DNA from 3 places in the Pseudolysinimonas kribbensis genome. Region 1 is predicted to be linked to each of the others. Evidence: predicted binding sites of a transcription regulator. Region 1 holds the regulator's gene; each other region holds the start of a gene.
The links. Region 1 encodes LexA, which represses DNA repair genes until DNA is damaged. Its sites were predicted from a motif close to TCGAACANNTGTTCGA; they were not measured.
Positions count from the first base shown of each region.

Region 2: a site for LexA is predicted at 5,014-5,029, ahead of ABD285_RS06655 (Rv2578c family radical SAM protein). Genes of this name have one in related genera too.
Region 3: a site for LexA is predicted at 7,046-7,061, ahead of ABD285_RS14335 (HNH endonuclease signature motif containing protein). Genes of this name have one in related genera too.

Region 1 covers NZ_BAAAQO010000003.1:759,637-769,697, reverse strand. Annotated here, with positions in the region: gene ABD285_RS10340 (TrmH family RNA methyltransferase) at 1-296, opposite strand, end outside; gene ABD285_RS10335 (hypothetical protein) at 388-846, opposite strand; gene ABD285_RS10330 (hypothetical protein) at 846-1,088, opposite strand; gene rplT (50S ribosomal protein L20) at 1,272-1,658, opposite strand; gene rpmI (50S ribosomal protein L35) at 1,686-1,880, opposite strand; gene infC (translation initiation factor IF-3) at 1,873-2,463, opposite strand; gene ABD285_RS10310 (DUF1844 domain-containing protein) at 2,737-3,084, shown strand; gene ABD285_RS10305 (SseB family protein) at 3,091-3,906, opposite strand; gene priA (bifunctional 1-(5-phosphoribosyl)-5-((5-phosphoribosylamino)methylideneamino)imidazole-4-carboxamide isomerase/phosphoribosylanthranilate isomerase PriA) at 3,923-4,669, opposite strand; gene hisH (imidazole glycerol phosphate synthase subunit HisH) at 4,680-5,318, opposite strand; gene hisB (imidazoleglycerol-phosphate dehydratase HisB) at 5,315-5,938, opposite strand; gene ABD285_RS10285 (histidinol-phosphate transaminase) at 5,949-7,037, opposite strand; gene ABD285_RS10280 (LysM peptidoglycan-binding domain-containing protein) at 7,085-7,450, opposite strand; gene lexA (transcriptional repressor LexA) at 7,644-8,312, shown strand; gene ABD285_RS10270 (alpha/beta fold hydrolase) at 8,309-9,049, opposite strand; gene ABD285_RS10265 (hypothetical protein) at 9,285-10,061, shown strand, end outside.
Region 2 covers NZ_BAAAQO010000003.1:5,052-15,112, reverse strand. Annotated here, with positions in the region: gene ABD285_RS06685 (transglycosylase domain-containing protein) at 1-19, shown strand, start outside; gene ABD285_RS06680 (metallophosphoesterase) at 19-972, shown strand; tRNA gene ABD285_RS06675 (tRNA-Pro) at 1,028-1,101, shown strand; gene ABD285_RS06670 (LCP family protein) at 1,176-2,468, opposite strand; gene ABD285_RS06665 (thymidine kinase) at 2,521-3,186, opposite strand; gene ABD285_RS06660 (response regulator transcription factor) at 3,186-3,863, opposite strand; gene ABD285_RS06655 (Rv2578c family radical SAM protein) at 3,890-5,005, opposite strand; gene ABD285_RS06650 (histone-like nucleoid-structuring protein Lsr2) at 5,119-5,457, shown strand; gene ABD285_RS06645 (malate:quinone oxidoreductase) at 5,481-6,953, opposite strand; gene ABD285_RS06640 (VanZ family protein) at 6,963-7,454, opposite strand; gene ABD285_RS06635 (carbohydrate ABC transporter permease) at 7,503-8,384, opposite strand; gene ABD285_RS06630 (carbohydrate ABC transporter permease) at 8,381-9,748, opposite strand; gene ABD285_RS06625 (ABC transporter substrate-binding protein) at 9,752-10,061, opposite strand, start outside.
Region 3 covers NZ_BAAAQO010000004.1:742,161-752,221, forward strand. Annotated here, with positions in the region: gene ABD285_RS14285 (hypothetical protein) at 1-474, opposite strand, end outside; gene ABD285_RS14290 (hypothetical protein) at 568-813, opposite strand; gene ABD285_RS14295 (alpha/beta fold hydrolase) at 872-1,663, opposite strand; gene ABD285_RS14300 (MarR family winged helix-turn-helix transcriptional regulator) at 1,727-2,137, shown strand; gene ABD285_RS14305 (LLM class F420-dependent oxidoreductase) at 2,134-2,988, opposite strand; gene ABD285_RS14310 (FMN-dependent NADH-azoreductase) at 3,041-3,694, opposite strand; gene ABD285_RS14315 (winged helix-turn-helix transcriptional regulator) at 3,761-4,111, shown strand; gene gatB (Asp-tRNA(Asn)/Glu-tRNA(Gln) amidotransferase subunit GatB) at 4,138-5,667, opposite strand; gene ABD285_RS14325 (class I SAM-dependent methyltransferase) at 5,755-6,513, shown strand; gene ABD285_RS14330 (YciI family protein) at 6,603-6,962, shown strand; gene ABD285_RS14335 (HNH endonuclease signature motif containing protein) at 7,079-8,290, shown strand; gene ABD285_RS14340 (LacI family DNA-binding transcriptional regulator) at 8,420-9,451, shown strand; gene ABD285_RS14345 (extracellular solute-binding protein) at 9,585-10,061, shown strand, end outside.

The DNA.
Region 1 (10,061 bases):
TCGAGATGGGCGAAGACCGCGACCACTCCCTGCGGGGTGACGGTGTCGGCCATCGCCTCGAGCACCGCATCCGTGACGAGCTCGACGTCGACGCCCGCCGCCGCGGCGCCGAAGTCGCCGCGATCGAGAGCGCTCCGGGTGATGAAGAGGTCGATCGCCAGCTCGGGACGGCAGGCGAACGCCTCGGCGACGGCCTGCGGCCCCTCCACCAGGAAGTAGCCGGTCTCCTCACGGGCGGTGCGCTTGGCGAGTTTCGCCACGGCACGGACCCGCGGCGAGCGCGGGTTGTCGATCACAGGAAAAGTCTAGGGACACCACGAAGCGGATCGGGCATCGCGGTGACGCCGGCTACTCGACCGGTTCACCGCGCGGTCCGAACGGGCCGGCTCATGCGGCGGGCGGCGCCACCTTGGCCGACAGGCCGTCCAGCACGAAACCCGCAGGCATCGCGCCGTCGCGCATCGAGACGGTCGCCGCGGCATCCTGCGCGCGGATCCGCTCCCCCAGGGCCTGGGCGATGCGCACGTATGCCTTCTGCCCGAGCATCTTCTTGGGGCCGAAGAGGCCGCCGTCCTTGAGGAGCGCGCGGAGGATGTGCGTGCGCACGGCGCGGCGTCCATCACGTTCGTCGGAGATCTGGATGTCGAACGACAGCTCGGGGCTCGTCGCGAAGAGCGTGTCCGACCCCTTGATGTCGTAGGCACGGATAGGCCCCGCGTCGGCCGTCTGGGTCACCTTGCCCTTGCCGCCGACGATCGCTTCGGCCGCGGCCAGCCAGATCGCCTCGGGGGCGAGGGTGGTCACGATGTCCGTGCCCGTCCACATCAGGGGGTGCGGCTTCGCCATCAGTCGTTCTCCTTCGGATCCCCGTCGGCGTCGAGCGCCATCGGGGCGGGGGTGGGTCCGGGCGACGCGGGTGTCGTCCCTGTCCGTGCCTGATCTGCGGCCGCGACGCCGGCTTCGATCAGCCGTTGCAGGTTCTCGGCGTGATGACGACGCGTGTTGACCGACTTCGCGATCACGATCACGATCACGATCACGATCACGATCACGATCACGAGAACCGCGATGCTCAATCCGAGCGCCACGTGACCTCCTCGGCCGATCGGGATGTGGTGACGCCGACCATATCGTGGTTGATCCTCACTCCTCGCGCGTTCCCGCTCCGGCGCGCCGCGAAGCCCGACTCGGACCGGCACGCGCACAACAACGACAGCGCGGACACCGACCTACGGCGTCCGCGCTGTGCGTGGTTCGTGATGCGGGCCCGGCTACGCAGACGCCTTCGCAGAGTTGACGTCCTTCGGGAGGGCCGCCTTCGCAGCCTCCACGAGCCCGGTGAACGTGGCCGGCTCGTTGACCGCGAGCTCCGCGAGGATGCGGCGGTCGACCTCGATGCCGGCGAGGCCGAGGCCCTGGATCAGCCGGTTGTAGGTCATGCCGTTCGCGCGGGCGGCGGCGTTGATGCGCTGGATCCACAGGCGACGGAACTCACCCTTCTTCGCGCGACGGTCGCGGAAGGCGTAGGTGAGCGAGTGGGTGACCTGCTCCTTGGCCTTGCGGTAGAGGCGCGACCGCTGCCCGCGGTAGCCCTCGGCGCGCTCGAGCGTGGTGCGGCGCTTCTTGGCGGCGTTGACCGCTCTCTTGACACGTGCCATGAGTCTGTTTCCTTGTCCGGTCCGGGCTTACTTGCCCAGGAGCTTCTTGATGACCTTGGCGTCCTGCGTGGGCAGCACGACGTCCTGGTTCTGCCGGCGGGTGACCCGCGACGACTTGTACTCGAGGTGGTGGCGCATGCCCGCGCCCTGCTTCACGACCTTGCCGGAGCCGGTGATCCGGAACCGCTTCTTGGCACCCGAGTGGGTCTTCTGCTTAGGCACTTTCTTCCTCGTTCTTCTCCGCAGCTGCGGGTTCTGCCGCCGGAGCGGGGTTGTTGCGGGCTCGCGCCGCATCGCGCTTCGCGTTCTGCTCGGCCTTCGCGTCGGCCTTGTTCTTCAGCGGGCCGATGACCATGACCATGTTGCGACCGTCCTGCACGGGATTGGACTCGACCGAGCCCCACTCCGCGACGTCCTCCGCGAACCGCTGCAGCAGTCGGTAGCCCTGCTCCGGCCGGGACTGCTCGCGACCGCGGAACAGGATCATCGCCTTGACCTTGTCGCCTGCCTGGAGGAAGCCCTCGGCGCGCTTGCGCTTCGTCTCGTAGTCGTGCTTGTCGATCTTGAGGCGGAACCGAACCTCCTTGAGGATCGTGTTCGCCTGGTTGCGCCGCGCTTCCTTGGTCTTCTGGGCCTGCTCGTACTTGAACTTGCCGTAGTCCATGATCTTCACCACGGGCGGTGCGGAGTTCGGGGCAACCTCGACCAGGTCCATGTCGGCCTCCTGGGCCAGCTTGAGCGCGTCCTCGATGCGGACCACTCCGACCTGCTCGCCGTTGGGTCCGACCAGACGCACCTGCGGCACGCGGATCCGGTCGTTCGTCCTGGGATCGCTGATGCGATGTCCTTTCGTCGATGTTCGTCGCGCGAAAGGAGAGCGAATCCGGCGCGCCTTGGCGCCACCACCCCCTGTCGACCGGTGCCGTCTCTGACACGCGGCGGAGGGTGCTTCGACCCGGCTAGCCTGGTGATGCGGCCGACGGGTGGGATCTCTCCACTTTCGCTGTGATGGCTGCAGCTGGTGCAGCCGTCAGCTCCGGACACGCCGGAGCCCGCACAAGGATAGCAGAGGGATGCCGTGGCCGAAGAGTTGGACGTCGAACCCGAGATCCGCGACATCGCGGAGGTCCCGGCGGTCGAGGTCATCAACACGGTCGCCGTCCACCTGCTGAGCGCCGCGGCCGTCAAGTGCGGGCTCGCCGACGATCCGGATGCGGCGTCCCAGCTCGACCTCGACGAGGCGCGCAAGCTCATCGACGCCCTCGCCGGCCTCGTCACCGCGTCGGCCCCGCACGTCGGCGATCACCACGCCCGGGCGCTGCGCGACGGCCTGCGCTCGGTGCAGCTCGCCTTCCGCGAGGCCTCCCCGGTTCCCGACCCGATCGGCAAGGGTCCCGGCGAGAAGTGGACCGGGCCGGTCAGCTAGCGCCCCTCACCCCGCCTGCACCCGCACGCCGATCGAGTCGACCCGTTCGGCGATGACCGGATGGGCGGACCAGCGCCGCTGCAGCTCGCCCACGAGCACCGCGAGCTCCTCCTCGCCGAGGCCCGGGCGCAGCGTCAGCAGCACGAGGAGCTCCGGCCCCAGCAGGCGGGCGTCGGGGTCGCCCGCGCCGACGGCGACCCCGAGGAGCTCGTCACGACCGGCGGCCGACGCCTGGAACGCGGCGAGCACGTCCGGGTCCTCGAACGACGGCGTCCACGGCTCGCCCGTCGCGAGCGGGCGCAGGGCGGGCCGCCGCACCGCGAACTCGGTCGCGGAGCCGGGATCGATCACGATGAGCGGCGTGCCCTCGGAGGCGGCGGCGAGCGCGACGCGCGGAGCGTCGATCGGGATGGGGCGCGCCGAGGCGTCCCAGGCCTGCATCGCCGCGACCGAGGTGAAGCCGGGCAGCACCGAACGGCCGTCCGGCCCCTCCACGGTGACGATCGACAGCTCCTGGGTCTTGTCGACGAGCCGGCCCCGTGCGCCCACGCCCTCGTCGCCGCGCACCGCGACCAGCGGCACGAGGAGCCGCGCGCTGTGCACGGCCGCGACGACCTCCGGGGCGCCGACCTCACGCATCCGGAACCGCCGGATCGCCTCGAGCACCCGCGGCGGCGCGGTGCCGTCGTCGCCGGCGCCGGCGTTGTCGTGGAAGCGCCGGCCGGTGAACGGGATGCCGGCCGAGTCCTCGTGACGACCCGACGCCCGGGACGGGCCTCGGCGCTGGGGTCGCGGCGAAGGCCAGAAATGGCCTTCGCTCATAGCTCCACCGCGCGGATCAGATTCCGGCGGCATCCAGCGCCTCGGTGAGCGTGAACGCGCCCGCGTAGAGCGCCTTGCCGACGATCGCGCCCTCGACGCCCTCCGGCACGAGCGCGCGCAGCGCCACGATGTCGTCGAGGCTCGAGATGCCCCCGGAGGCGACGACCGGCCGCGTCGTGCGCTGCGTGACCCTGCGCAGCAGCTCGAGGTTGGGGCCCTGCAGCGTGCCGTCCTTGGTCACGTCGGTCACGACGTAGCGCGCGCAGCCGGCATCCTCGAGCCGGGCGAGCACCTCCCAGAGGTCTCCGCCCTCGCGGGTCCAGCCGCGCGCGGCGAGGGTCGTGCCGCGCACGTCCAGGCCGACGGCGATCTGCTCGCCGTGGTTCGCGATGGCCCGCGCGGCCCACTCGGGCTGCTCGAGGGCGGCCGTGCCGAGGTTGATGCGGGCGCAGCCGGTGGCGAGCGCCGCGTGCAGCGAGTCGTCGTCGCGGATGCCGCCCGACAGCTCCACCTGCACGTGCGACGGCAGGCCCGCGATGACCTCGCGGATGATGCTCCGGTTGTCGCCGCGACCGAACGCGGCGTCGAGGTCGACGAGGTGGATCCACTCGGCGCCCTGCTCGGTCCAGGCCGCCGCGGCCTCCCGCGGGTCGCCGTAGCCCGTCTCGCTGCCGGCCTCGCCCTGCGTGAGGCGCACGGCCTGGCCGTCGGCGACATCCACCGCCGGCAACAGGATGAGGCGGTCGGCGGTCGGGTCGGTCACAGGCTGCTCCTCACAGGGATCCGAGCCAGTTGCGCAGCAGCCGGATGCCGGCCTCGCCGGACTTCTCGGGGTGGAACTGGGTCGCCGACAGCGGTCCGTTCTCGGCCGCGGCGACGAAGCGCTCGCCGTGCTCGGCCCAGGTGATCTTCGGCGCCGCGAACCGGCCGTAGGGCTCGAGAGTCCACGCCCGCATCGCATAGGAGTGCACGAAGTAGAAGCGCTCGTCGCCGACGCCCGCGAACAGGACGGAGTCGCCCGGCGCCTCGACCGTGTTCCAGCCCATGTGCGGCAGGACGGGCGCGTCGAGGCGCTCCACGATGCCGGGCCACTCGCCGAGCCCCTCGGTCTCGGTGCCGCCCTCGACGCCGCCGGAGAACAGCACCTGCATGCCCACGCAGATGCCGAGCACCGCGCGTCCACCGGCGAGCCGGCGGTCGACGACCTCGTCGCCGTGCGCGCGCCGCAAGCCCTCGACGACCGCCGCGAAGGCGCCGACGCCCGGCACGACGAGACCGTCGGCCTCCACGGCGCGGGTGCGGTCGGCGGTCAGTTCGACGTCGGCGCCGGCCTCCTCGAGGGCCTTGGCGGCCGAGTGCACGTTGCCGAATCCGTAGTCGAAGACGACCACGGACGGGCGGGCCGTGGTCACAGCGCGCCCTTGGTCGACGGGATGCCGTCCACCCGCGGGTCGATCGCCACGGCCTGCCGGAACGCGCGCGCGAACGCCTTGAACTCCGCCTCCGCGATGTGGTGCGGGTCGCGGCCCGCGAGCACACTGAGGTGCACGGTGAGCCCGGCGTTGATGGTGATCGCCTCGAAGACGTGCCGCACCATCGAGCCGGTGAAGTGGCCGCCGATCAGGTGGAACTCGAACCCGGCCGGCTCGCCGCCGTGCGCGAGATAGGGGCGGCCCGACACGTCGACGACGGCCTGGGCGAGCGCCTCGTCGAGCGGCACCAGCGCGTCGCCGAACCGCGCGATCCCGATCTTGTCGCCGAGCGCCCGGCGGATCGCCGTGCCGAGCACGATGCCGGTGTCCTCCACGGTGTGGTGCACGTCGATCTCGGTGTCGCCCTGGGCGCGCACGGTGAGGTCGACGACGGCGTGCCTGGCGAACGCGGTGAGCAGGTGGTCGAAGAAGGGGACGGTGGTGCGGATGTCGGCGCGCCCGCTGCCGTCGAGGTCCAGGGCGAGGTCGATGCTCGACTCGCTCGTCTCGCGGGTCAGCTGCGCGACGCGCGCCCCGCCCGGGGATTCCAGCCCGCTCATGCGCTCAACGTTAGCGGGCACCGCGCGGGGCCAGCGCGGCGAGGGCCTCCAGGAACAGCGTCGTCTCCTGCTCCGTGCCGGCGGTGACCCGCAGGGCGCCGGGGAGGCCGACGTCGCGGATGATGATGTCCCGCTCCAGCAGCGCCTCGAAGGTCGCGTGCGGATCGTCGAGCCCGTCGAAGAGCACGAAGTTCGCCCAGCTCTCGTAGGCGCGGTAGCCGAGCACGGGCAACTCCGAGACGAGCCGATCGCGCTGGGCGCGGATGTCGTCGACCGTCGCGAGCATCTCGGGCGCATGCCGCAGTGCCGCGATGGCCGCCGCCTGGGTCAGCGCGGACAGGTGATACGGCAGCCGCACGAGGCGCAGCGCATCGACGACCGCCGGGTCGGCGGCGAGGTAGCCGACACGGGCGCCCGCGAAGGCGAAGGCCTTGCTCATGGTGCGCGACACGACCAGGCGGTGCCGGTCGGGCAGCAGCGTGATCGCGCTCGGGGCGTGCGCCGGCATGAACTCGGCGTAGGCCTCATCGACGAACACCATGCCGTCGCTCGCCTCGTAGGCGGCCTCGATCACGTCGAGCGCGACCGGCGTGCCCGTGGGGTTGTTCGGCGCGCAGAGGAAGACGAGATCGGGGCGGTGCGCCTCGATCGCCGCGACCACGGTCTCGGCCGACAGCTCGTATCCGGGGTCGCGTTCCGCCGTCAGCCAGGTCGTGCCGGTGCCGCGGGTGATGATCCCGTGCATCGAGTAGGTGGGCGGGAAGGCGAGCACGCGGCGTCCCGGTCCGCCGAACGCCTGCAGGAGCTGCTGGATGATCTCGTTCGAGCCGTTCGCCGCCCAGACCTGCTCCGTCCCGATGCCGTGACCGAGGTAGGCCGCGAGGCCCTCGCGCAGCACCGTGAACTCGCGGTCGGGGTAGCGGTTCAGGGTGAGGACCGCCGCGGCGAGGCTCTCGACGATGTCGCGAGCGACCGCCTCGGGGATCGGATGGCTGTTCTCGTTGACGTTCAGCTGCACCCGCACGTGCTTCTGCGGAGCGCCGTAGGGCGACTGCCCCCGCAGGTCGTCGCGGATCGGAAGATCGGAGAGCGAGGCCACGGCGCCAGTTTAGGCGGGGCTCCGGACGCCCCGGCCCCCTCCGCCGGCTACCGCGCGGGGGCGTACTGGGCCGGGATCGCGAGCCGCTGTCCGGGCTGGACGACCCCGGACGAGAGGGCGTTCAGATTCGTGATCGCCTCGACGACGTCGCGCGGGTCGGCGTTCGGCGCGATCTGCTGCGCGAGCTGCCAGAGCGACTCCCCCGGTGCCACGGTCACGTAGCTGAAGGTCGCGGAGGCCTGCGTGTCGGTCGCGGTCGCACCGACCGCCCCGATGCCGCCGAAGACCGCGGCGGCGGCGAGCGGAAGGGCGACGGCCGCGGTGAGCACGGCACGGCCGCGGCGGGTGATGTGCAGCCGGCCCCGCGACCCGGCGGGTGCCGCGGGGATGCTGTTCCAGGTGATCGCGCTCATGGTGTGCTCCTCCGGTCTCGAAGTCGTATTCCGAACATACCTTCGATCGAACATGTGTTCAACCCTCCCCAGCGGATTTCCGTCCGAATCCGCCGACACACTCGAACGGATGTTTGTCGAGAGGGCCTGAGGCGGATACAGTTTCGATCGCTGGCACGATCAGATCAGCGACCACCGACATCGGGAGGCCCGGGTGAGCGACACCGAGGAGCGCGCAGGCGGCACACGCCGGCGCACGAGCCTGAGCGAGAAGCAGCTGGCGATCCTGGATGCCATCCAGCGGTCCAAGGTGACCCGCGGCTATCCGCCGAGCATGCGCGAGATCGGCGACGCCGTCGGGCTCTCATCGCTGTCGAGCGTGGCGCACCAGCTGACCCAGCTCGAGCTGAGCGGGTACCTGCGCCGCGACCCCAACCGGCCGCGCGCCCTGGAGGTGCTCATCGACCTCCCGTCGAGCGACGGCAACGAGTCGTCGCCCTCCGTCGCCGACGCCGCGATGGTGCCGCTCGTCGGCCGGATCGCCGCCGGTGTGCCGATCACCGCCGACCAGCAGGTCGAGGAGGTCTTCCCCCTCCCCCGGCAGCTCGTGGGCAAGGGCGAGCTGTTCATGCTGAAGGTCGTGGGCGAGTCGATGATCGACGCCGCGATCTGCGACGGGGACTGGGTCGTGGTGCGCGAACAGGGCGACGCCGAGAACGGCGAGATCGTCGCGGCGATGCTCGAGGGCGAAGCCACGGTCAAGGTGTTCCGTCAGCGCGACGGGCACACCTGGCTGCTGCCGCGCAACAGCGCATTCGAGCCGATCCTGGGCGATGAGGCGCAGGTGCTCGGCAAGGTCGTGGCGGTTCTGCGCTCCGTCTAACCGCGCGCTCCGGCGGGCGCGACGCGGTCGAGCCAGGCCTGCACGAGCGCCATGAAGCGCCGGTGCTCGTCGCGGAACACCGTGTGACCGGTGCCGGCGATCCTGCGCACGGTCATCCCGCGCGTGTGCAGGAGTTCGGCCACGGCGTCCGAGACGAGCCAGCTCTTCTCCGCCAGCACCACGAGGCTCGGCCCGGTCACGAGGGCCGGCGGCGTGAGAGCGCGGGTGTCCGCGAGGCCCAGGATCGTGCGCTTGTCCCAATCGGCGAGCGTCGCCAGTTCGATCTCGACGTCGACCGCGTCCCATTTCGGGTTCATCCGCACGAGCGAGGGGCGCCGCGGTCGCGGCGAGAGCGCGAACAGCAGTTTGAGGAGCACACCGCGGGCTCCTCCCGGGAATCCGAAGGCGGGATCGACGTACACGGCGGCCCGCGGGCGGAGGGTCTCGGCGACCCGGCTCGCGACCAGTCCGCCGAGCGAATGCCCCATGACGAGGTCGGGCGCCCCGTTCAGCAGGGGCGCCACCGTCTCCAGCACGTCGGCCGCCCAGGCGGCGAGCGTGTAACGGCGGGCGCGCGGGCTGCCGCCGTGGCCGGCGAGGTCGACCGCGATGATGTGGAAGCCGCGCCCCTCGAGGTCCGCGCTCACGCGGTGCCAGGCGCGATGATCCGACATCAGCCCGTGGATGAGCAGCGCCGTGCGCGATCCGGCCCCGCTCTCGTGCACCGCCAGCCGCATCGTCGCAGGCTACGCGCGGTGGCTGGGCGACCACTCGGCACCGGGCTCTCCAGCCGCGTCACGGGGCGTCATCCGCTTGGCGCCCCCGGACGGCCTTCGTACAGTGGAGCCGTTCGCAGCGCACATGCGAGGCCTCGCGCTCCGGTTCACCGCCATCCGGCGACGGAGCACCGCCTGCGATTCCACCATCGATGATGGGGAGTCGCCCCCGCGGCTCCCGGAGAGCGAGAACCTCATGACCGTGCAGGGTGCACTGCTCGTCGGCAGCGTCAACCTTCCCGACACCGAGAGCACCTTCCGTGCCGCCGCCGACACCCTCGGCCGCCGCCTGCGGCGGGTGCCCGACGGCGAGACCGGAGACCGATTCCACTGGATCGTCTTCCAGGCCGACCTGATCGGTGGCGCCGACGGCATCGAACGCGTCGGCGACGAGCCCGTGCTGCTGCGCAACCTCGACCTGCGCCCGCTGCGTTTCGCCGACGGGGTGGACCCGGCGCGCGTCGTGCTGCCGAAGCTCGACTACGCGCGCGCGGCTCTCGAGTCCTACGGCACGTTCGCGGCGCTGCGGGAGCAGGGCGTCATCCCGGCCGGCATCCGCTTCCAGGTGTCGCTGCCGACGCCGCTCGCCGTCGTGGTCGCACTCGTGCGGGAGGAGGACCGGGCCGCGTTCGAGCCCCTCTACGAGCGTGCGCTGTACGCCGAGCTCGACGAGATCCTGAGCTCCATCCCGCACGAGGATCTGGCGATCCAGTGGGACACCGCAGTGGAGTTCGGGCTGATCGAGTCGGCCGACTACGGGACCGACTACGGCGCGACCTTCCGCGCGCCCTTCGAGGACCTCTGGGAGGGCCTTGCGGAGCGCGCGCGCCGACAGGCGTCGGCGGTGCCGGAGGACGTGGAGCTCGGCTTCCACCTGTGTTACGGGGACGCCGGCGAGAAGCACTTCGTGGAGCCGAAGGACACCGCGAACCTCGTGCGATACGCGAACCTGCTGCGTGAGGTGTCGCCGCGG
Region 2 (10,061 bases), 750 kb from region 1:
CGCGAAGTCGACCTGCTGATGCCCCGCGGCGCCCGCACCGCGGGGGTCGCCGCCGGCGCCCTCGTGGCCGCGGGGGCGGCCGCGCTCGCGTGGGGCGTGCTCGTCGAGCGCATCCGCTGGACCGTGCGCGAGGAGACCGTGCCGGTGCTGCCGCGCGGCAGCCGCCCGCTCACCGTGCTGCATCTGAGCGATCTGCACATGGCGCCGTGGCAGGAGGGCAAGCAGGAGTTCGTCCGCTCCCTCGTGCGCTACGAACCGGATCTCGTGATCGACACCGGCGACGACCTGGGGCACGTCGACGGGATCGAGGGCATCGTGCGGGCGTATGCGCCGTTCGCCGGCATCCCGGGCGTCTTCACGCACGGCTCGAACGACTACGTCGGGCCCATGCTCAAGAACCCGCTGGCCTACCTGATCCGGTCGACCGATCGGCGTCACAACCGCGGGGCGCGGCTCGACACCGCCCGGCTCGACGCGTTCCTCGGCGACGAACTGGGCTGGCTCGACCTCGCCAACCGGGCGCACGCGCTCGAGCTGCGCGGCATCCGGCTCGAGCTGTTCGGCACCGGGGACGCGCACTACCGCCGCGACGATGTGCGGCGCATGGCGAGCGAGGTCGCGCGGCTGGGTCGCGAGGTGCGCTGGTCGGAGGACACGGACGCCGAGACCGTGCGCCTCGGCGTGACGCACGCGCCCTACCGTCGCATCCTCGATGCGCTCGTCGACTCGGGGGCCGAGCTGCTGGTGGCCGGGCACACCCACGGCGGACAGGTGCGCATCCCGGGGTTGCCGGCCCTCACCGCCAACTGCGATCTGCCCCGCGATCAGGCGAGCGGTCTCTCGCAGTGGGTGCACGGTGACCGGATCGCCTACCTCGAGGTCTCCGCGGGGCTCGGCACATCGATCTACGCGCCCGTGCGATTCGCCTGCCCGCCGGAGGCGGTCGTGCTGACTCTCGTCGCCCGGGACTGACGGCTCGGGGCCGCCCCCGCATCGGCTATCCTTGACAGGTTGCCGGCAACGGCAGCGGGGTATGGCGCAGTTTGGTAGCGCGCGTCGTTCGGGACGACGAGGCCGCAGGTTCAAATCCTGTTACCCCGACGCAGCGAGAAGAGGGTCGCCTTCGGGCGGCCCTCTTCTCGTGTGCTCCGTATCGGTTCAGGATCGCCGGGTGGTTACCGGACGACGACGCCCTTCGAGCAGGTCTGCTGGTCGGCGCTCTGCCCCTGCACCGTGCTCGGCAGGGCGATCGAGGCGGGGCCGCTCGACGACGTGGGCGTGGGCGTGGCGGTGACCGTCGATCCCGGGGCCGGCGTCGCGGGCGCGGTCGCCCCGGGCGCGAGCTCCGCGCCGCGTCCGGTCTTGCCGGTCAGCTGCACCCGCAGATCCTGCTGGAGGGCCGTCGCGACCTGCTGGTCGGCGTACGACGACGGCACGACGCGGTTCGGGTACAGCGGGCTCGACCCGACGGGGTACTGGATCATCGCGATGTTCTGCAGCGGGATCGTCTTCAGCGCCAGCGCGATCGACACCATCGTGACGACGGGGCTCAGCGAGTCGGAGAGCTGCATGTTCTTCGCCGCCGCCTCCGCGAGTCCGTACAGCTTGACCGGATCCGTCAGCACGCCGCCGCTGCGCACCGTGCGCACGAGGGCCGACAGATAGACCTGCTGGTTGCTGATCCGGCCGAGGTCGCTGCCGTCGCCGACCCCGTGCCGGCTGCGCAGGAACGCGAGGGCCGTGGTGCCCGAGATGGTGTGGCTTCCGGCGGGGAGATCGAGCCCGACGAACGGGTCCTTGATGGGGCTCGCGACGCACACGGTCACGCCCCCGACGGCGTCCGCCATCGAGGCGACCCCGTTGAAGGTGATGGATGCCGCGTACGGGATCGTGATCCCCATGAGCTTCTCGATGGTCAGCACCGGACACGCCAGCCCCCCGCGCGAGAGCGTCGAGTTGAGCATGGCGATGCTCGATGAGCCATACGTGCCGCCGTTCTTGGGGTTCGGGCACGCCGGCACCGGGATCATCAGGTCGCGCGGGAAGCTGACCACGAGCGCCGACTGATGATCCTGCGCGACGTGCACGAGGATCGTGACGTCGTTGTTGCCGGCACCCGACGACCCGGCGAGATCGGCCCGGTCCTGGTAGCCCGACTGCCCGCTGCGGGTGTCGGTGCCGACGAGCAGGAGGTTCAGGCCGCCCTTGATCGCCCCGACGCTCGGCGGCGCGGTCGCACCGTTGAGATGCGCGAGGTGGACGGTGTTGCTCCCGACGTCGCTGGCGAGCCGGCTGACCGCGATCGCACTGACCGAGACGACGGCGACCAGCACGACGGCGAGCGCCGAGGCCACGAGACCGATGATCGTGCGGACGAGGCTCGGACGCCGCTGACGACCATGGCGCGCCGACGGACCGGATCGCGCCAGCGGTCCGGACCGCGACCGCATCGCCCGGCGCTCGCTCATCCGACCATGGTCACAGACGACAGCCGCGAGCGCGGTGGGAACGTGCCGGTCATCAGCTGAAGTCCGAATCGGGGCCCGAGCCGTAGCTGAAGTCCAGCCGGGGACGCCAGCCGCGGTTGAAGGCACCGCCGCTCTCCTCCAGGTAGCACTGACCGCACAGCGACTCGTAGACGACCTCGCCCTGCTCGATCGCCACCTGATCGCCGTCGAAGACGAAGCGGCCGTCGACCTTGCGCGCGTTGAAGATCGCCTTGCGGCCGCACCGGCAGATGGTCTTCAGCTCCTCGAGGGAGTGGGCGATCTCGAGCAGCCGGCGGCTGCCGGGGAAGGCGATGGTCTGGAAGTCGGTCCGGATGCCGTACGCCAGGACCGGCACGTCCTCCTCGATCGCGATGCGCAGCAGGTCGTCGACCTGCTCCTCGCTGAGGAACTGCGCCTCGTCGATGAGCAGGCAGCTCACGTCGGAGCCCGTCGCGGCGATCACGCGGGTGCGCTCGCGCATGAAGGCCTCGGTGACGACCTCATCGGGGGCGATCGTGAAGTCGACCGCGCGGGTCACGCCGAGCCGCGAGATGATCGACGCCTCGCCCTTGGAGTCGATCGCCGGCTTCGCGAGCAGCACCTGGTGCCCGCGCTCCTCGTAGTTGTAGGCGGCCTGTAGCAGCGCGGTGCTCTTGCCGCTGTTCATCGCGCCGTAGCGGAAGTACAGCTTGGCCACTACTGGAGCAATCCGTCCTCGGCGGCCCGCCGCACCAGCTCGGCCTTCTTGCTCGCCGGCCGGCCGGCGCGCGCGTATTTCTCGCGCACGCGCCGCAGGTAGGTCTTCGCCGTCTCGTACTGCACACCCATCTGGGCCGCGACCTCCCCCGTGCTGAGGCCCGAGACGTACAGCAGGAGCGCCTCCTGCTCACTCGGGCTGAGCTTGGGCCGCTCGACGACGAGCGTGAGCTGCCGATGATGGACGACCGCGGCATCCGGTGTCAGGCCGACGACGGCGCGGGCGACGTCCATGACGGCGCGCATGGGCACCGCCTTGGAGATGAAGTCGTCGGCGCCGGCGGCGAGCGCCCGCTCGCGGGCCTCTGCCGTCTCGACCCCGGACAGCACGATCACCTTCGCGCCGGCCGCCCGGCAGGTGCGCACCCGCGCCTCGATCGACACCGGCTCACGCAGCTGGAAGTCGAGCAGCACGAGATCGGTCGGGAAGTTCACGTCGTGCACGAGCTCGAGCCAGGTCGTCGCGAGCACGGCGACCTCGAACTCGGGGGCGTTTTCGGTGATCCAGGATCCGAGGCTGTCGAGGAGCACCTCGTGGTCGTCGACGATCGCCACCCGCACGCGCACCTCCGGATGGCGTGCGGACGCGTCGCGCTCCACCCCGGTCGCCGTCAGCACGACACCAGCCTAGATGGTGACCTCGTTCAGAACAGGGTGGGTTGCAGCGCGGCGGCCATCGCGGGCGACAGCTCGGCGGCGATGAGCCCGGCACTCGGCATCTCGTGGCCGGTGGCGTACTCCTCGGCTGCGAACCGCGGGGATGACCCGTCGGTGGTCGGCGTGCCGGTCGCGGGATCCATCGTCGGCCGTCGATCGAGCCCGTGCGCGCACAGCAGCGGCGTGATGCGTCGGGCGAGCCAGGCGCGGTACTCCCTCGGCGGATACGAGCCGCCGCCGTACATCTCGCGGTAGCGCGGCAGCAGCTCCGGATGCTCGCGACCGAGCCAGCCCAGGTACCATTCGCGCGCCCCGGGGCGCAGGTGCAGCGCGGTGTAGGCGACCCGGGTCGCCCCGGCCTCCTCGATCATCCCGAGCAACCGATCGAGGTGCGCGATCGAGTCGGTGAGGTAGGGCAGAACCGGCATGACGAGCACCGAGACGTCGAACCCGGCGTCGGTGGCGGCGCGCACGGTCGCCAGGCGTGCCTCGGTCGTGGGGGTGCCCGGCTCGAGGCTCGCCCGCAGTTGCGGATCGGCGACGTCGATCGTCATCGCGAGCTGCACCGGCACGTGCTGCGCGGCCTCCTGCAACAACGGCAGGTCGCGCCGCAGCAGCGTGCCCTTGGTGAGGACGCTGAACGGCGTTCGCGATGCGGCGAGTGCGGCGACGATGCCCGGCATGAGCCGGTAGCGACCCTCCGCCCGTTGATAGGGGTCGGTGTTGGTGCCGAGCGCGACGTGGGGACGCTGCCAGCTCGGGCGGCCGAGTTCCCTCTGCAGAACCTCGGCGATGTTGATCTTGACGACGATCTGGGTGTCGAAATCGCGGCCGGCATCGAAATCGAGGAACGTGTGCGTATTTCTCGCGAAGCAGAAAACGCACTGATGGCTGCATCCCCGGTACGGATTGATCGTCCACCCGAACGGGAGCGCCTTCGACTCGCCGGGAACGTGGTTCAGGGCGCTCTTCGCGAGCACCTCATGGAAGGTGATGCCGGCGAACTCGGGGGTCTGCACGCTGCGCACGAGATTGTCGAGCCGGCCCATACCGGGCAGGGCGTCGCCGTCCACGACGCCGATCTGCTGCCCGCTCCACCGCATCCACTCATTCGAACATACCTTCGAATGACCGTCAAGCCGATTCGGTATTCGGATATCCGAAATGGGTCCGATATCCTGAATCCGTCCCAGCGCATTTTGACAGGAGAATTCCCGTGGCCCAGAAAGTCGTGGTCCAGCTCGTCGACGATATCGACGGCACTCCCATCGAGGCCGGCTCCGGCAGCACGATCAGTTTCGGTCTCGACGGCGCGAGCTACGAGATCGACCTCGCCGATCGCAACGCGGAGCGCCTGCGCGACGCGCTCGCCCCGTACGTCAAGGCGGGTCGCCGGGTCGGCGGACGTCGCAGCACCGGGCGCGGATCCGGGTCGTCGGCGCCGGCGAGCGAGGCGACCGCCATGCGCGAGTGGGCGCGCTCCCGCGGCATGAAGGTCTCCGAGCGCGGTCGCGTGGGATCCGACGTGGTCGAGGCGTACCGCGCGGCGCACTGACCTGACCGGTCGGGCGCGGGGGCTCAGGCGGGGATGCCGAGCTCGGCCGCCGTCTCGCGCATGACCTTCGTCGCCCTGGCCGGGTCGTCGGAGAGCCGGGTTCCGTAGGTCGGGATCAGCGTGCGTAGCTCCGGCTCCCAACCGGGGAGGCGGTCGCCGAAGCACCGCGCGAGCACGTCGAGCATGATCGGCACGGCGGTCGAGGCGCCGGGCGAGGCGCCCAGCAGCCCGGCGATCGAGCCGTCGGCGGACGCGACCACCTCGGTGCCGAACTGGATCACGGCCTTGCCGTCGGCGCCGCGCTTCATGACCTGGACGCGCTGCCCGGCGGTGATGAGCCGCCAGTCGTCTCCGTCCGCCTTCGGGAAGAAGTCGCGCAGCGACTCGACCTTGTGCGCCCGGCTCGCGAGCAGCTCGCGCACGAGGTAGAGCACGAGGTCGAGGTTCTTGAGGCCCGCGCCGATCATCGTGCCGAGGTTGTGCGGCCGGATCGACGCGAACAGGTCGAGCCACGAGCCCGCCTTCAGGAACTTCGGGCTGAAGCCGGCGTACGGGCCGAACAGCAGGCTCGGCGTGCCGTCGACGTAGCGGGTGTCGAGGTGCGGCACCGACATCGGCGGGCTGCCGACGGCCGCCTTGCCGTAGACCTTGGTCGAGTGCTTCGCGACGATCTCGGGGTCGTCGGTGCGGAAGAACTCTCCGCTGATCGGGAAGCCTCCGTACCCCCGGATCTCCTTGATGCCGGAGCGCTGCAACAGGTTCAGGGCCCCGCCGCCGGCGCCGACGAAGACGAAGCGGCCCTCGAGCGAGAAGGGCGCGCCGCCGACCTCGCGCCGGCCGGTGACCTGCCACACCCCGTCGCGGCGCTTGCGCAGGCCGGTGACCCGGTGCTCGTACCGCAGCTCGGCCCCCTTCGCGACGAGACCGTCGATGAGCAGCCGGGTGAGCGATCCGAAGTCGACGTCGGTGCCGACCTTCATGTACGTGGCGGCGATCGGCTGGCTCTTGGCCCGGCCCGGGATGAGCAGCGGCGCCCAGCGCCGGATCTGCGCCGCGTCCTCGCTGTACTCCATCCCCGCGAAGAGCGGGTGGTCCTTGAGGGCGTCGAAGCGCTTGCGCAGGTACGCGACGTTGTCCTCGCCCCAGACGAAGGTCATGTGCGGCACCGTGTTGATGAAGCGGTGCGGCTCCGGCAGCGTGCCGTCCTCGACCAGGGCCGACCAGAACTGACGGCTCACCTGGAACTGCTCGTTCACCTTGACCGCGTTGGTGATGTCGATCGAGCCGTCGGGCAGCTCCGGCGTGTAATTCAGCTCGCAGAGAGCGGAGTGACCGGTGCCGGCGTTGTTCCAGGGATTGGAGCTCTCGAGCGCCACGTCGCCGAGCCGCTCCAGGATCGCGATGCGCCAATCCGGCTGCAGGCGCTGCAGGAGCGAACCCAGGGTGGCGCTCATCACGCCGCCCCCGATCAGGACGACGTCGAACGCTTCGGGCACACCTCGATTCTAGGCGGGGCCGGCCGAGCCGTCCGGCTTCGGGGCGTCGCCCGCGAGCGACCCTCGAGGCGCCCGCCGATGCGTGATCGCGCCGAACGCGAGCGCGAGCAGTGCGCCCACGACGGCGCCGAGCGAGTTCGCGGCGATGTCGCCGACGCTCGCATACCGCGCCGGGAGCAGCGCCGCCTGTCCGACCTCGATCGCCACCGAGCTGGCGACGCACACCGCGAGCATGAGCAGCCGGCGGCCCGCACCCCGCCCGCCGAGCACCCCCAGCAGGAAGCCGAACGGCACGAACAGGATGACGTTGGCCGACGCCTCCACCACGGAGTAGTCGATCCACCCCCAGCCGCGCGCGCGCAGCAGCGCGAGGAGCGTCCCCAACGACCCGCGGGCGCCGCTGTCGACCGGAACCGGCCAGAAGGCGATCAGCGCCAGTGCCGCGAGGTAGACGACGAGGATCGCGAGGAGCACCCCATGGCGGCGCCCCGGCTTCGGCATCCCGACAGGCTATCGGCGCTCGGCCGCCGCTCCGCGCCGGCCGACCGACTACTTCGTCGAGCCCGCCAGCAACGCGCTCTCGAAGTAGCGCTGGAACGCGAAGAAGACGATGAGCGGGATGAGCATCGACGCGAACGCGCCCGACGACAGGATGTCGATGTTCGCCCCGAACTGTCTCAACTGCGATTGCAGGTAGACCGTCAGGGGCTGGGATTGCGAACTCGAGAAGATCAGCGCGACGAGCATGTCGTTCCAGGTCCAGAGGAACTGGAAGATCGCGAGGGATGCCACGGCCGGCAGGCCGAGCGGCAGCACCACGCGCGTGAAGATGCGCCACTCGCTCGCCCCGTCCAGGCGCGACGCCTCGAGCAGCTCCGCCGGCACCTGACCGAAGAAGTTGCGCATGAGGAACACCGCGAACGGCAGTCCGAAGGCGGTGTGGAACAGCACGACGCCGATGACCGAGCCGAAGATGCCGAGCGAGCGGAATAGCCCGGCGACCGGGATGAACGCGACCTGCAGCGGCACGGCGAGCAGCACGATGATGCCGATCAGCACCCAGTCGCGTCCGCGGAACTCGATCCAGCTGAGGGCGTACCCCGCCAGTGAGCCGATGACCACGACCAGGATCGTCGTGGGCAGGGTGATCAGCAGCGAGTTGCCGAGCGCACCTAGGGCGGCCGTGTCGCTCACGAGGCTCGCGTAGTTCTCGAAGGTCAGCTGCGCCGGCTTCAGGAACGCGGTCCACCATCCGGAGCCCGCCGAGTCGGTCGAGGTGCGGAACGACGAGACGAGCAGACCGACCGTCGGCACGAGCCAGATGACCGCCACGATGATGAGCACGACGTGCACGACGCCGTGCCCGAGGAAGCCGAGGATGCGCTGCGCGAGCGTGCGCGGCGCCTTGACCGAACCCGTGTCGATCGTCATCGCTGGCTCCGGAATCGTCGGACGTTGAGGATGATCGCCGGCAGCACGAGCACGAGCAGGAAGATCGACAGCGCGCTGCCGAGGCCCTGGTCGTTGCCGCCGCCGAACGAGACGTTCCACATCTGGACCGCGATCACGTTGGCCGCCGGTTTCGACGTGCCGGGCGGGATCACATAGACCAGGTCGAAGATCTTCAGCACGTTGATGATGAGCGTCACGAGGATCACCACCAGCACGGGGGCGAGTTGCGGCACCGTGATGCGACTGAAGACCTGCCACTCGTTCGCGCCGTCGGTGCGGGCCGCCTCCAGCAGCGAGCGGTCGATCGCGGTCAGGCCGGAGCCGACCATCACCATGCAGAATCCGGCCCAGATCCAGACGTAGGACAGGATCACGACGACGTTGATGAGCTGCGGCCCGAGCCACGGCACCCCGTTGAACGGCTCCCGGAAGTTGGAGCTGGGCAGTTCGACCGTGTAGCTCGTGCCCGGATCGAGGCCGCTGAGCGTGAACCGGCCGTGGTCGTCGGTGAGCGCCGTCGCCGCCGCCTTCGTCGAGCCGGCCGGGAGCGCCTCGACCGTCACCCTGATGAGCGAGTTCTTGCCGTCGCCCAGCTGGTTGGGCGTTCCGCCGCCGCCGAGCACGAAGTCCGACCACACGGTGCCGGTGATCTGGGTCGCCTTCGCAGCAGGCGCCTTCGTCGCGACCGGGTCGCCCTTCTCGAAGGTGCCCGCCTGGATCGCCACCAGTGGGAAGTCCACCGTCTCGCCCGCCTGCACCGCGCTCTTCGACCGCACCGCGCCATCGGTCTTGACGATGTCGGCGTTCGGTCGCGGCTGCGCGCCGGGGTACGAGCTCGACGGCGCGAACGCGTCGTGCACCGTCACCGCGATGGCGTTCGCGACACCGACCTTCGGGTTCTCCTGGAACACCGAGCGGAAGATGACGCCGGCCGCGAGCATCGAGATCGCCATCGGCATGAAGACGATGAGCTTGAACGCGGTCTTCCACTTGACCCGCTCGCTCAGCACCGCGAACACGAGGCCGAGCACCGTGCACACGATCGGGGCGACGAGCACCCAGATGATGTTGTGCAGGATCGCGCCCAGGGTGTCGGCCTGCGTGAACATGTCCACGTAGTTCGCGCCCGCGTTGAAACTGCCGCGCGCGTCGAACAGCGACCGGATGGCGGTGTAGAAGATCGGATAGACGACGAGCGCGCCGAGCAGCACGATCGCCGGAGCGAGGAACGCCATCGCGAACTTACCCGCGCTGTTGCTGCTCGACCCCCGCCTCCGCACGGGATGGGGGGCCCGCGGCCGCGGCGCCTTCGCGGCGACCGCGGCCGGGACCGTGTCGGCCATGGGTCAGCTCTTGTACGCGGCGGCCGCGGCGGCCTCGAGCTTCTGCTGGACGCCCGCGACGTCGGTCGGGTTCGCGTAGAAGCCGAGCAGGATCTGCCACTCGCCCTGACCCTCGGTGCCGCCGAACGCGCTCGGCGCCAGGTCGGACATGTCGAACTTCAGCACCTTCGCGCTGAGCAGCGCCTGCGCGATCTGCTTGCTCGTGGCATCCGGGTACTTGCCGGTGTCGGCCTTCTGGTTCGGCGAGGTGAAGCCGCCGAGCGGGATCCACGCGTTGGCCGCCTCCGGCATCGCGAGGAACTTCATGAGCGCC
Region 3 (10,061 bases), on a different contig from region 1:
CAGCGCTTCAGTTAGCTCATCCGTATTTGTCGGCCACACGACGAGTGTGTTTTGACCGTTGGCCGCGCGCACAAAGCCATTGATGCCGTGCAGAGACGCCTCCAGAGCCGACTCGCTCACGTCAGTCAAAGCCTCGCGGCCCTCGATCACAATGACCCGAGCGTTGGACGTCGGCGGCAGCGCTTGGAGTTCTGAAGGTATGTCCGCATCCAGCGGGATCCGAACCGTAGAGACGCCCGCCCTGAAGATTCCGACCGTGTCGAGAAAAGTCGACTTCCCCGATCCAGCTTCACCACGGATGATCCAGAATCCTCCACGGCGGGCCGCCCGAAGATCGGCGAACCTTTCGGAGAACTGCGCCAACGTTTCCTCCACCGGTACCACGACCGATTGAAGAGTGCCCTCTCCGGCGTCCCTAAGCTGCTCGAATCGATCAGGGACGTATAAATCTTCTCGTTCCACCAAGTCGGACACACTTGCATTGTGTCCGTGGATCGCTCATCTTCGCGGCGCCACGCGACGAGTCTCGGAATTGTGCGCGGCACCGCGAGCTCTTTGTCGCCTCGATCACCGCGAACTGGCGGCCCGCGCCTTGCCGTGGCGGACGTTCTCCAGCACGCGCTTGCGGCTCCAACCGGTCAATCGCCACAATTGGCGCCAGTCGTCCGAGAGGACCTTCAGCCTCCCGGCCGCGACCATCTCTGGAAGTGTCCTCTCCTCCACCATGAGGCCCTTCGCTGCCTGACGCACCATCCGATCGGGCGAGTCAGCAGACTTCGCGAGCGCCGCAGTTCTGATCGGAATGGCCGGCACCGTGTCCCTTCGCGTTCGCGGAGCGATCAGTCTCCGGTGCTCGAATCAGGCTTTGGCCTCAACCCGCGTCCGTGTCTGCGGATCGAGCCACCGTTGTCAAGAGCACCTCCGGCCCCTCCATCTGCGGCACATGCCCGACGCCCGCGAGCACCTCGAACCGCGCCCTCGGAATCCCCGCCGCATACGCCCGCCCATACGCGACATCCACGATCCGATCCGCCTCACCCCACAGCACCAGTGCCGGCACCTCGTCCCCGCCCAGCCGCCCGAGCAGCGACGCATCCGCCATCGACCCGCCGTACAGCGCCAGTGACGCCCGATTGCCCGCGAACACCTCCCGCGCCGCCGGCGGCAGCGCCGACGGGTCGAGCGACGGCGCCTTCGACGGGTCGTACCAGCTGCGCTCGGCGATCTGCGCGGGGGTGAGGGCGAAGAAGTCGGCGACCGGGTGGTCCGTGACCTCGATGCCCACGGCATCCACGAGCACGATGCGACCGAGGCGCGACGGATGGCGCAGTGCCAGCTCGGCTGTGATCCAGCCGCCCATCGAGTTGCCGATGACGGTGACGTCGTCGAGGTCGAGCGCGTCGAGCATGCCCTCGATCAGCTCTGCCAGGCCGGCAATCGTGGTGAGCGCCTCGGGGCGCGGTGTGCCGCCGAAGCCCGGGTAGCTCGGCGCGATGACGCGCGATCCGGTCTGCTCGGCCAGCAGATCGGCGAAGCCGGTGACGGATGCCGGGCCGGCCCCGCCGTGCAGGATCACGATCGCGCGCCCCTCCCCGCGCTCGTCGGCGGTCAGCGGGACGTCTCCGAACGACGTCGGGATGGTGAGGGAGAGCGGAGTCGTCATGCCAGTCACGCTATATCAACATATTTATATAAACAAGCTGTCTCGTTCGCCTAGGATCGAGCCATGGCGATGTCCCTCTCCGAGCTCGGACTCACGATCAAGCGCGTCCAGGCACGGCAGCACCGCACGGCGACCGAGGCGCTCAAGCCGATCGACGTGACGCTCGTCCAGTGGGACGCCCTGCGGCACCTGCACGCCAACCCGGGCGCCTCGCTGCACGACCTCGCCGTGCTGACCTTCCAGACCGACCAGGCCTTCGGCACGCTCGCCGCACGGCTCGAGGCGCGTGGGCTGATCCGGCGAGTGACGGGAGCCGGGCGCGCGATCCGTCCCGAGCTGACGCCCGAGGGCGAGCGGGTGCGCGCCGCGGGGCAGAAGATCCTCGACGGCATGCTGCGGCAGCACTTCGCGCCGCTCGGCGAGAACGAGCGCGAAGTGCTCGGCGGGATGCTGCAGCGGTTGCTCGTCGACTAGCGCAGCCGGCCGGCGGCCTCCCCCATCACGTCGATGATCGACCGCGGCGCCCTGATGCCGGTCGCATATACGTACAACGTCGTGTACCCGAGCTCCGCCAGCTCCTCGCCGGTGCGCACCACGTCATCCGGAGTCGACGACGGGTCGATGCCCATCATCGCCGTCTTCTCGATCGTGTCGTAGTCGCGACCCAGGTCGTCGCAGTGCGCGCGCAGCACGTCGAGCTTGTGGGCGGCATCCGGACCGGCCCCGATGTTGCAGGCGTCGGCGTACTGCGCGACGAGCTTGAGCGTGCGCTTCTCGCCGCCCCCGCCGATCATCAGGTAGGGCTTTCCGCTCAGCGGCTGTGGCGAGTTGAGGGTGCGGCCGAGGTGGTAGTACTCGCCGTCGAACGGCTCCTCCGACCCCGACCACATCTGCAGGCAGATCCGGATCGCCTCCTCCAGGCGGTCCATGCGCTCCTTCGTCGGCGGGAAGCGGAAGCCGAGCCCCGCCGACTCCTCGTCGTTCCACGCCGCACCGATGCCGAGGCCGGCACGGCCTCCGGAGATCACGTCGAGGGTGCTGACCGCCTTCGCCAGCAGCGCCGGCTCGCGGTAGATCACGCCCGTGACGAGCGTGTGCAGCTTCACCGTCTTCGTGTGCGCGGCGAGGTAGCCGAGCAGCGTGTAGGCCTCGAGCATCTCGTGCTCGACCGGTCCGATGCCGGGCAGTTGCCAGAAGTGGTCCATGACCGTGATGCGGGTGATTCCCGCATCCTCCGCCGCACGCGCGTGCGCGGCGAGGTCGGCACCCAGCGCGGCGGGGCCGCCGGTCCAGGTGAAGTCGGCGATGTGCAGTCCGAGTTCCATGGATGCCATATTCCCCGGTGCGGATCGCCCGCGCTGGCCGGCGGCGCGCTTGTTACGCCGCCGAGCGCGCGTTCCGCTTCGACGCGAGCGTGCGCCCGTGCTCGACGGCGAGCTGCTGCGCGGCGGCGTGCACCTCGACCGCGTCGTCGGCCAGGCCATCCATCGCCGGATTGACGCCCACCAGGGTCAGCTGGCGCTGCACGACGAGCAGGTCGGCCTTCCAGATGTTCTCGATCACGTGACGCAGCCACGGCGTCGAGTGGTCCCAGTCGGTCTTGCCCGACTCGGGACGGTAGTCGCCGCCGAGAACGCTCGCGAGCACCACCGGCTTGCCGGTGAGGGCGCCGGACTTGATGCGGTCATCCGTGTAGGTGATGTCGTACCAGCTCTTCACGTGGGCGGCGACGCCCCAGTTGTACAGCGGGATCGCGAGCAGGATGGCGTCGGCGTCGACCAGCTCGTCGACGAGGGTGGTGGCGAGCTTGCGGGCGCCCTTCTGCTCCTCGGTGAGGTCGGCATCCGGAGTCATGCCGCTCAGCACGAGCGTGCGCCAGGTCGTGGCCGGCAGCGGATCGGTGCCGATGTCGCGGCGGGTGATCGCGGAATCCGGGTGCTCGCCGGTCCACTCCGCCTCGACGAGATCCGCCAGGGCGCGACTGTGCGAGGTCGCGGGGTTGATGCTGGCATCGAGACGGTAGAGCGACACGGTAGAACTCCCTAACTAAGAAAAACAAAGTGACTAGGGAGAACGTAGCACGACTATCATGAGGGGATGGCGCAGCACGACGACGAGGTGGGGATCTGCGACGCCGCGATCACCCTCGCCTTCTCGGTGCTCGGCAAGCGCTGGAACGGCATGATCCTGAGCGTCCTGGGCTCCGGTGTGAATTCGTTCGTCGGCCTGCGCAAGGCGGTCAGCGGCATCAGCGACACCGTGCTGTCGGAACGCCTGCTCGAGCTGACCGACACGGGACTCGTCACCCGGGCCGTCGTCGAAGGGCCACCGATCACCGTGCGCTACGAGCTGACGACCGCGGGCGCGGAGTTGGTGCCGACGATCTCCCAGCTGGGGCTGTGGGCGCAGCGGAACCTCGGGAAGCCCGCGGAGCAGCCCGCGCGCTGAGCGAAACGTGGGAGGTGCGTCCCGCCTCAGGCCTGCGCGCGCTCCAGCACCAGCTCCCGCACGCGGGCCGCGTCGGCCTGACCCTTCATCGCCTTCATCACGGCGCCGATGACCGCGCCGGCGGCCTGCACCTTGCCGTCGCGGATCTTCTCGAGCACGTCGGGCTGGGCCGCGAGCGCCTCGTCGATCGCGGCGATCAGCGCGCCGTCATCCGAGACGACCTTGAGGCCGCGCGCCGCGACGATCTCGGCGGGCGTGCCCTCCCCCGCGGCGACCCCTTCGACGACCTGACGCGCCATCCGGTCGGTCAGCTCTCCCGACTCCACCAGCGCCACGATCTCCGACACCGCCAGCGGGGTGATCAGCGCGGCCGGCTCGGCATTCTGCGCGTTCGCCAGGCGGGCGATCTCGCCGGTCCACCACTTGCGGGCTTGGGCGGGGGCGGCACCGGCCGCGACGGTCTCCTCCACCTCGACCAGGAGCCCGGAGTTCTGCACGTCTTGGAACTCCAGCTCCGTGAAGCCCCACGATTCGCGCAATCGTCGACGTCGGACGGCCGGCGCCTCCGGAAGCGCCGCCCGCAGCGACTCGATGAGCTTCGGGTCGGGTTCGATCGGAAGGAGGTCCGGCTCGGGAAAGTACCGGTAATCGTCCGCGTCCGACTTGGGACGCCCCGGCGACGTCGTGCCGGTGTCCTCGTGCCAGTGGCGGGTCTCCTGCGTGATCGACCCGCCGGCGGCGAGGATCGCGGCCTGTCGCTGAATCTCGTAACGCACCGCGCGCTCGACCGAGCGCATCGAGTTGACGTTTTTGGTCTCCGTGCGGGTGCCGAGCGGCGCCGGCGGCTCTCCCGCCCGTGCGCGCGGGCGGAGCGAGACGTTCGCGTCGCAGCGGAGGTTGCCGCGCTCCATCCGCGCCTCGCTGATGCCGAGGCTGCGCACGATGTCGCGGATCGTCGAGACGTACGCCTTGCCGACCGCGGGCGCGTTGTGCTCCGCGCCGAAGATCGGCTTCGTCACGATCTCGACGAGCGGCACGCCCGCACGGTTGTAGTCGACGAGCGAGTACTCGGCGCCCTGGATGCGACCGGTCGCGCCGCCGACGTGCGTGAGCTTGCCGGCGTCCTCCTCCATGTGGGCACGCTCGATCGGCACGGTGAAGACGGTGCCGTCCTCCAGCTCCACCTCGACCGAGCCCTCGAACGCGATCGGCTCGTCGTACTGGCTGATCTGGTAGTCCTTGGCGAGGTCCGGGTAGAAGTAGTTCTTCCGCGCGAACCGGGAGCTCGCCGCGATCGAGCAGCCGAGGGCGAGGCCGAGCGAGATCGAGTACTCGACCGCGGTCCGGTTGACGACGGGCAGGCTGCCGGGCAGGCCCAGATCGACGGGCGTAATCTGCGTGTTCGGGCCGGCCGTCACGTTCTCGCTGTTGGCCGGATTCGGCGCGTCGGAGAACATCTTGGTCTTCGTCGACAGCTCGACATGCACCTCGAACCCGAGCACCGGCTCGAACAGTTCGAGGGCCTTGTCGAAGTCCATGAGATCGGCTTTGGCCATGGGTTCGATCCTACGGATCGCGGAGCACCTCGTCCGCGGGGCCAGGACGGGGCTGACATCCGGATCACGGAGCGGCAGGATCAAACCATGACCTTCGAGGTCGGCGCCGATGCCTACCAGCGGTTCATGGGGCGGTACGCCGACGAGCTGGCGCGAGAACTGCTGGCAGAGCTGCGGCCGCATCCGCCGGAACGGGCCCTCGATGTGGGCGCCGGCACCGGGGCACTGACGGCGCAGCTGGTCGAAGCCCTGGGTCCGGATGCCGTGGTCGCCATCGACCCGTCCGCCGCGTTCGTCACGGCGCTCCGGGCCAGCCTGCCCGGCGTGGAAACCCGACGGGGCACCGCCGAGTCGCTCCCCTACCCCGACGCGTCGTTCGATCTGACGCTCGCGCAGCTCGTCATCCACTTCATGACCGACCCCGTCACGGGCGTCGCGGAGATGGCGCGGGTCACGCGTCCGGGCGGCACCGTGGCGGCATCCACCTGGGACTTCGCCGGCGAACGCGCCCCGCTCTCGCTCTTCTGGCGCGTCGCGCGGGAGCTCGATCCGAGCGTGCACGACGAGTCGGACGAGGCCGGCGCACGCGAGGGCGATCTCGAGCGGATCTTCCGCGCCGCCGGGCTGCCGAACGTCCGCGCCGGCGAACTCACGGTGCTCCTGCCGTATCGCGACGTCGACGACTGGTGGCAGCCGTACACGCTCGGGGTCGGGCCGGCCGGCGCCTACGTCGCCGGTCTCGACGACGCGCGAAGGGGCGAGCTGCAGCGCCAGTGCACTGCGGCGCTCGGCGACGGACCCGGCGTCGTCGAGGCGACCGCCTGGGTCGCGATCGCGGAGCGGTGAGGAGGCCGGCTCGGCCGTCGCGCGTCGGATGTGCGGAGCAACCCGATGCGACCCTCGCGGCGCGCGCGGACCGCTGCGATGCTGACCGCATGAGCGCGAGCGAGCTCCCGCAGATCACCGACGACGACATGCACCGGATGATGGCGGCGGCCCAGCCGTACACCGTCGTCGTCTTCCACCGCGGCCCGCATTACCGAGACGAGGGCGCGCGCGCCATCATCTGGGAGCACGGGCGGCGCAACTTCGCCCTGCGGGCCGCGGGCAAGCTCGCGGTGGTCTGCCCGATCCCCGACGAGTCGGAGCTGGCGGGCATCGGCGTCTTCGCCGCGAACCTCGCCGAGACCGAGGCGCTCATGGCCGACGATCCGGCGGTTCAGGCCGGTGTGCTCGTATCGGAGGCGCACGCCGGTCGGAGCTTTGCCGGGGATGCCCTGCCCGCCTGGGGCTGATCGCGCGGTTCCGCGCATTCCCTCGCTTCTCCTTCACAGGGTGGGGGGTGGGGGAAGTTATCCAAGCCACGCTCGGTCTACTACCGAACAGACTTTCGGACCTCGACAATAGAGGGATGGACCTCTCCCGCCTCGGTGATGCGCAGCTGCTGGATCGGCAGCGTGTGCTCGCGGCGGATCGGCGGCGGGTGGATGGGGAGTTGGCGGCGGTGGCGGCGGAGATCGCCTACCGCTCGCGTCCCGAGCTCGGCGGTGCGGGGTTGGCGCAGCGGCTCGGCCTGCGCACCCCGGCCAAACTCGTCGAACAGGTCGGGCAGCTGTCACCGCACGATGCCAACGTCATGGTGCGCGTCGGCGAGTTGACCGGGCCGATCGCCGACGCCGTCGCCGCCGGAGACCTGTCCCTGGATGCGGCGGATGCGATCCGCGCGATCGAGTCCCCGGAACTGGAGGGACAGTTGATCGCGGAGGCGGCGGCCTTGCCGCCACGGCGATTGGCGGTGCGGGCGCGGCAGTTGCGCGACGAAGCCGATGCCGATGGGGTCGCAGACCGGGAGGCGCTGCTGCGCTCGCGCCGCTACCTGCACCTGGTCCCGCAACCCGACGGAATGACCCGGCTCTCCGGCCTGTTGGATCCGGAATCCGCGGCGATCGTGACCGCCGCCTATGACGGGGTCACCTCACCCCGGCGTGGTGGGGTCCGGTTCGTCGACCCGGATGCCGCTCCCGACCTCACCCAGGACGACCGCACCATCGAGCAACTCGCCCTGGACGGGCTGGCCGAGTTGATCCGCATCGGCTCGACCGCCGGCAGCGACGAGATCCTCGGAGCCAGCCGGCCCGCGGTGCGGGTGCATGTCACCGCCGCCGACCTGGACCGCCGCAGTGGGTCCGGAGCCCTCGAAGGACAAACCAGCGCCATCTCCATCGCGACGGTGGAACGGCACGTGTGCGCCACCGGATACCTCCCCATCCTCTTCGACGAGGATCAGCCTCTGGACGTGGGGCGCAGCCAACGCCTGTTCACCACAAGGCAACGCATCGCCCTCGCCGCCCGCGATGGCGGATGCCTCTTCCCCCGATGCGACCGACCACCCACCTGGTGCGAAGCCCACCACATCACCCCCTGGCACCGCGGCGGCACCACCGACGTCGCCGACGGGGTCCTCCTGTGCCGACACCACCACCTGCTCATCCACAACAACGGCTGGCACATCACCCGCACCGGCAACACCTACTCCCTCGTGCCGCCACGATCCATCGACCCCACCCGGACACCCATCCCCCTGCACACGAAGGCACCCGTCCGCACCCGACGCGCCGCATGACCCGAGCGCGGAGTCGGTGGCGCCCCGGCCGCCTCTTTCTGCCGGGCAGCCCCAGGATCGACACGCCGCGTCCTGGATCGGTCGACCAGAAACGTTTCTCGGCTGTTTCGAGATCGCTACAGTGATCGCATGCCCACCGACCCTGCGTTGCCGGTGCCGCGCTCGACGCTCGCTCGCGTAGCGGCCGAGGCCGCCGTCTCGGTCCCCACCGTCTCCAAAGTGTTGAACGGCCGCAGCGGCGTCGCGCCGGAGACGCGTGAGCGGGTCGAGGGCGCACTGCGCGCGCATGGCTACAGCCGCCGCGTGAGCGCCGCGTCGTCCGTGCGCCTGATCGAGCTCGTCATGCCGGCGATCGCCAGCATCACCGGCCTCGAGATCATCACCGGCGTCGAGCGCGCGGCCCGGTCGAGTGGACGCAGCATGGTGCTGACCCAGAGCGGCGATCGCCGCTCGCCCGGTCGAGATTGGATCGACGGCGCTCTCCGGCGTCGTCCGGAGGGCGTCGTCCTCGTCTTCTCCGACCTCGCCCCCGACGACAAGCGGCGGCTGCGCACCCGCGGGATCCCGTTCGTCGTCATCGATCCGAGCGGCGATCCCGCACCGGACGTCCCGTCCGTCGGCTCGGCTAACTGGAGCGGCGGCTACTCCGCGACTCGACACCTCATCGACCTCGGCCACGTGCGGATCGCCGCGATCACGGGCCCGGAGGGGGTTCTCTCGTCGACGGCCCGGCTGTCCGGGTATCGCGCCGCGCTGGAGTCGGCGGGGATCCCACTCGACGAGTCGCTGGTGCTGCGGGGCAACTACCAATACGGCGACGGCCTCGCTCGCGGACTCGAACTGCTCGAACGGCGGGACCGACCGACCGCCGTGTTCGCCGGCACCGACGTCCAGGCCATGGGCGTGTACGAGGCGGCGCGGCGACGCGGCGTCGCGATCCCTGCCGAGCTCTCGGTGGTCGGGTACGACGACATCCGGGTGGCCGCCTGGGCGAATCCGCCCCTGACCACCGTGCTGCAGCCTCTCGCGCAGATGGGCGAGGAGGCGACGCGGCTGGTGATCCGGCTCAGTGAGGGCGAGCCGGCTGAGGCCTCGCGGGTCGACCTCAGCACCACCCTCGTCGTGCGCGACAGCACGACGGCGCCCTCCACGACGCCATGATCGCCGTTAGAAACTTTCTAATTATGGACAGAATGTTGCCTTAGCGATTTCGCGTCAGTAGCGTGCCTGTGTCGGTGGAGCTGCCGCCGACCGGACGGCACCGGTCGTCCGCCTTCCTGAGACGAGGACGTCCATGCCCAAGATGACCACCAGGACGCGGCGATCGTTGATCGCCGCCGCAGCGATCGCCGCCACCGCCGTGCTGAGCGCGTGCGGGACAGCGGGACCGGCACCGAGCGGTGCAGCAGGAAAAGGCACCGCGGGCGGTGCCTCGAGCGTCTGGGTGCTGAGCGGGGCGACCGAGGTCGCATTCGACAAGTCGTTCGCAAGCTGGAACGACGCGCACCCTTCGCAGAAGTTCACGGTCCAGGCGTTCGCCAACGACCCCTACAAGCAGAAGATCCGCACCGCGGTCGGTGCCGATCAGGCCCCGACACTCATCTACGGCTGGGGCGGCGGAACGCTGGCCTCATACGTCGACGCGGGCAAGGTCGTCGACATCAGCGACCTGGTCGCGGACCCCGCGCTGAAGGGCCGCTTCATCCCCTCGATCGCGGCGGTCGGCCAGGTCGATGGCAAGACCTACGCCGTGCCCAACAACGGCCTGAAG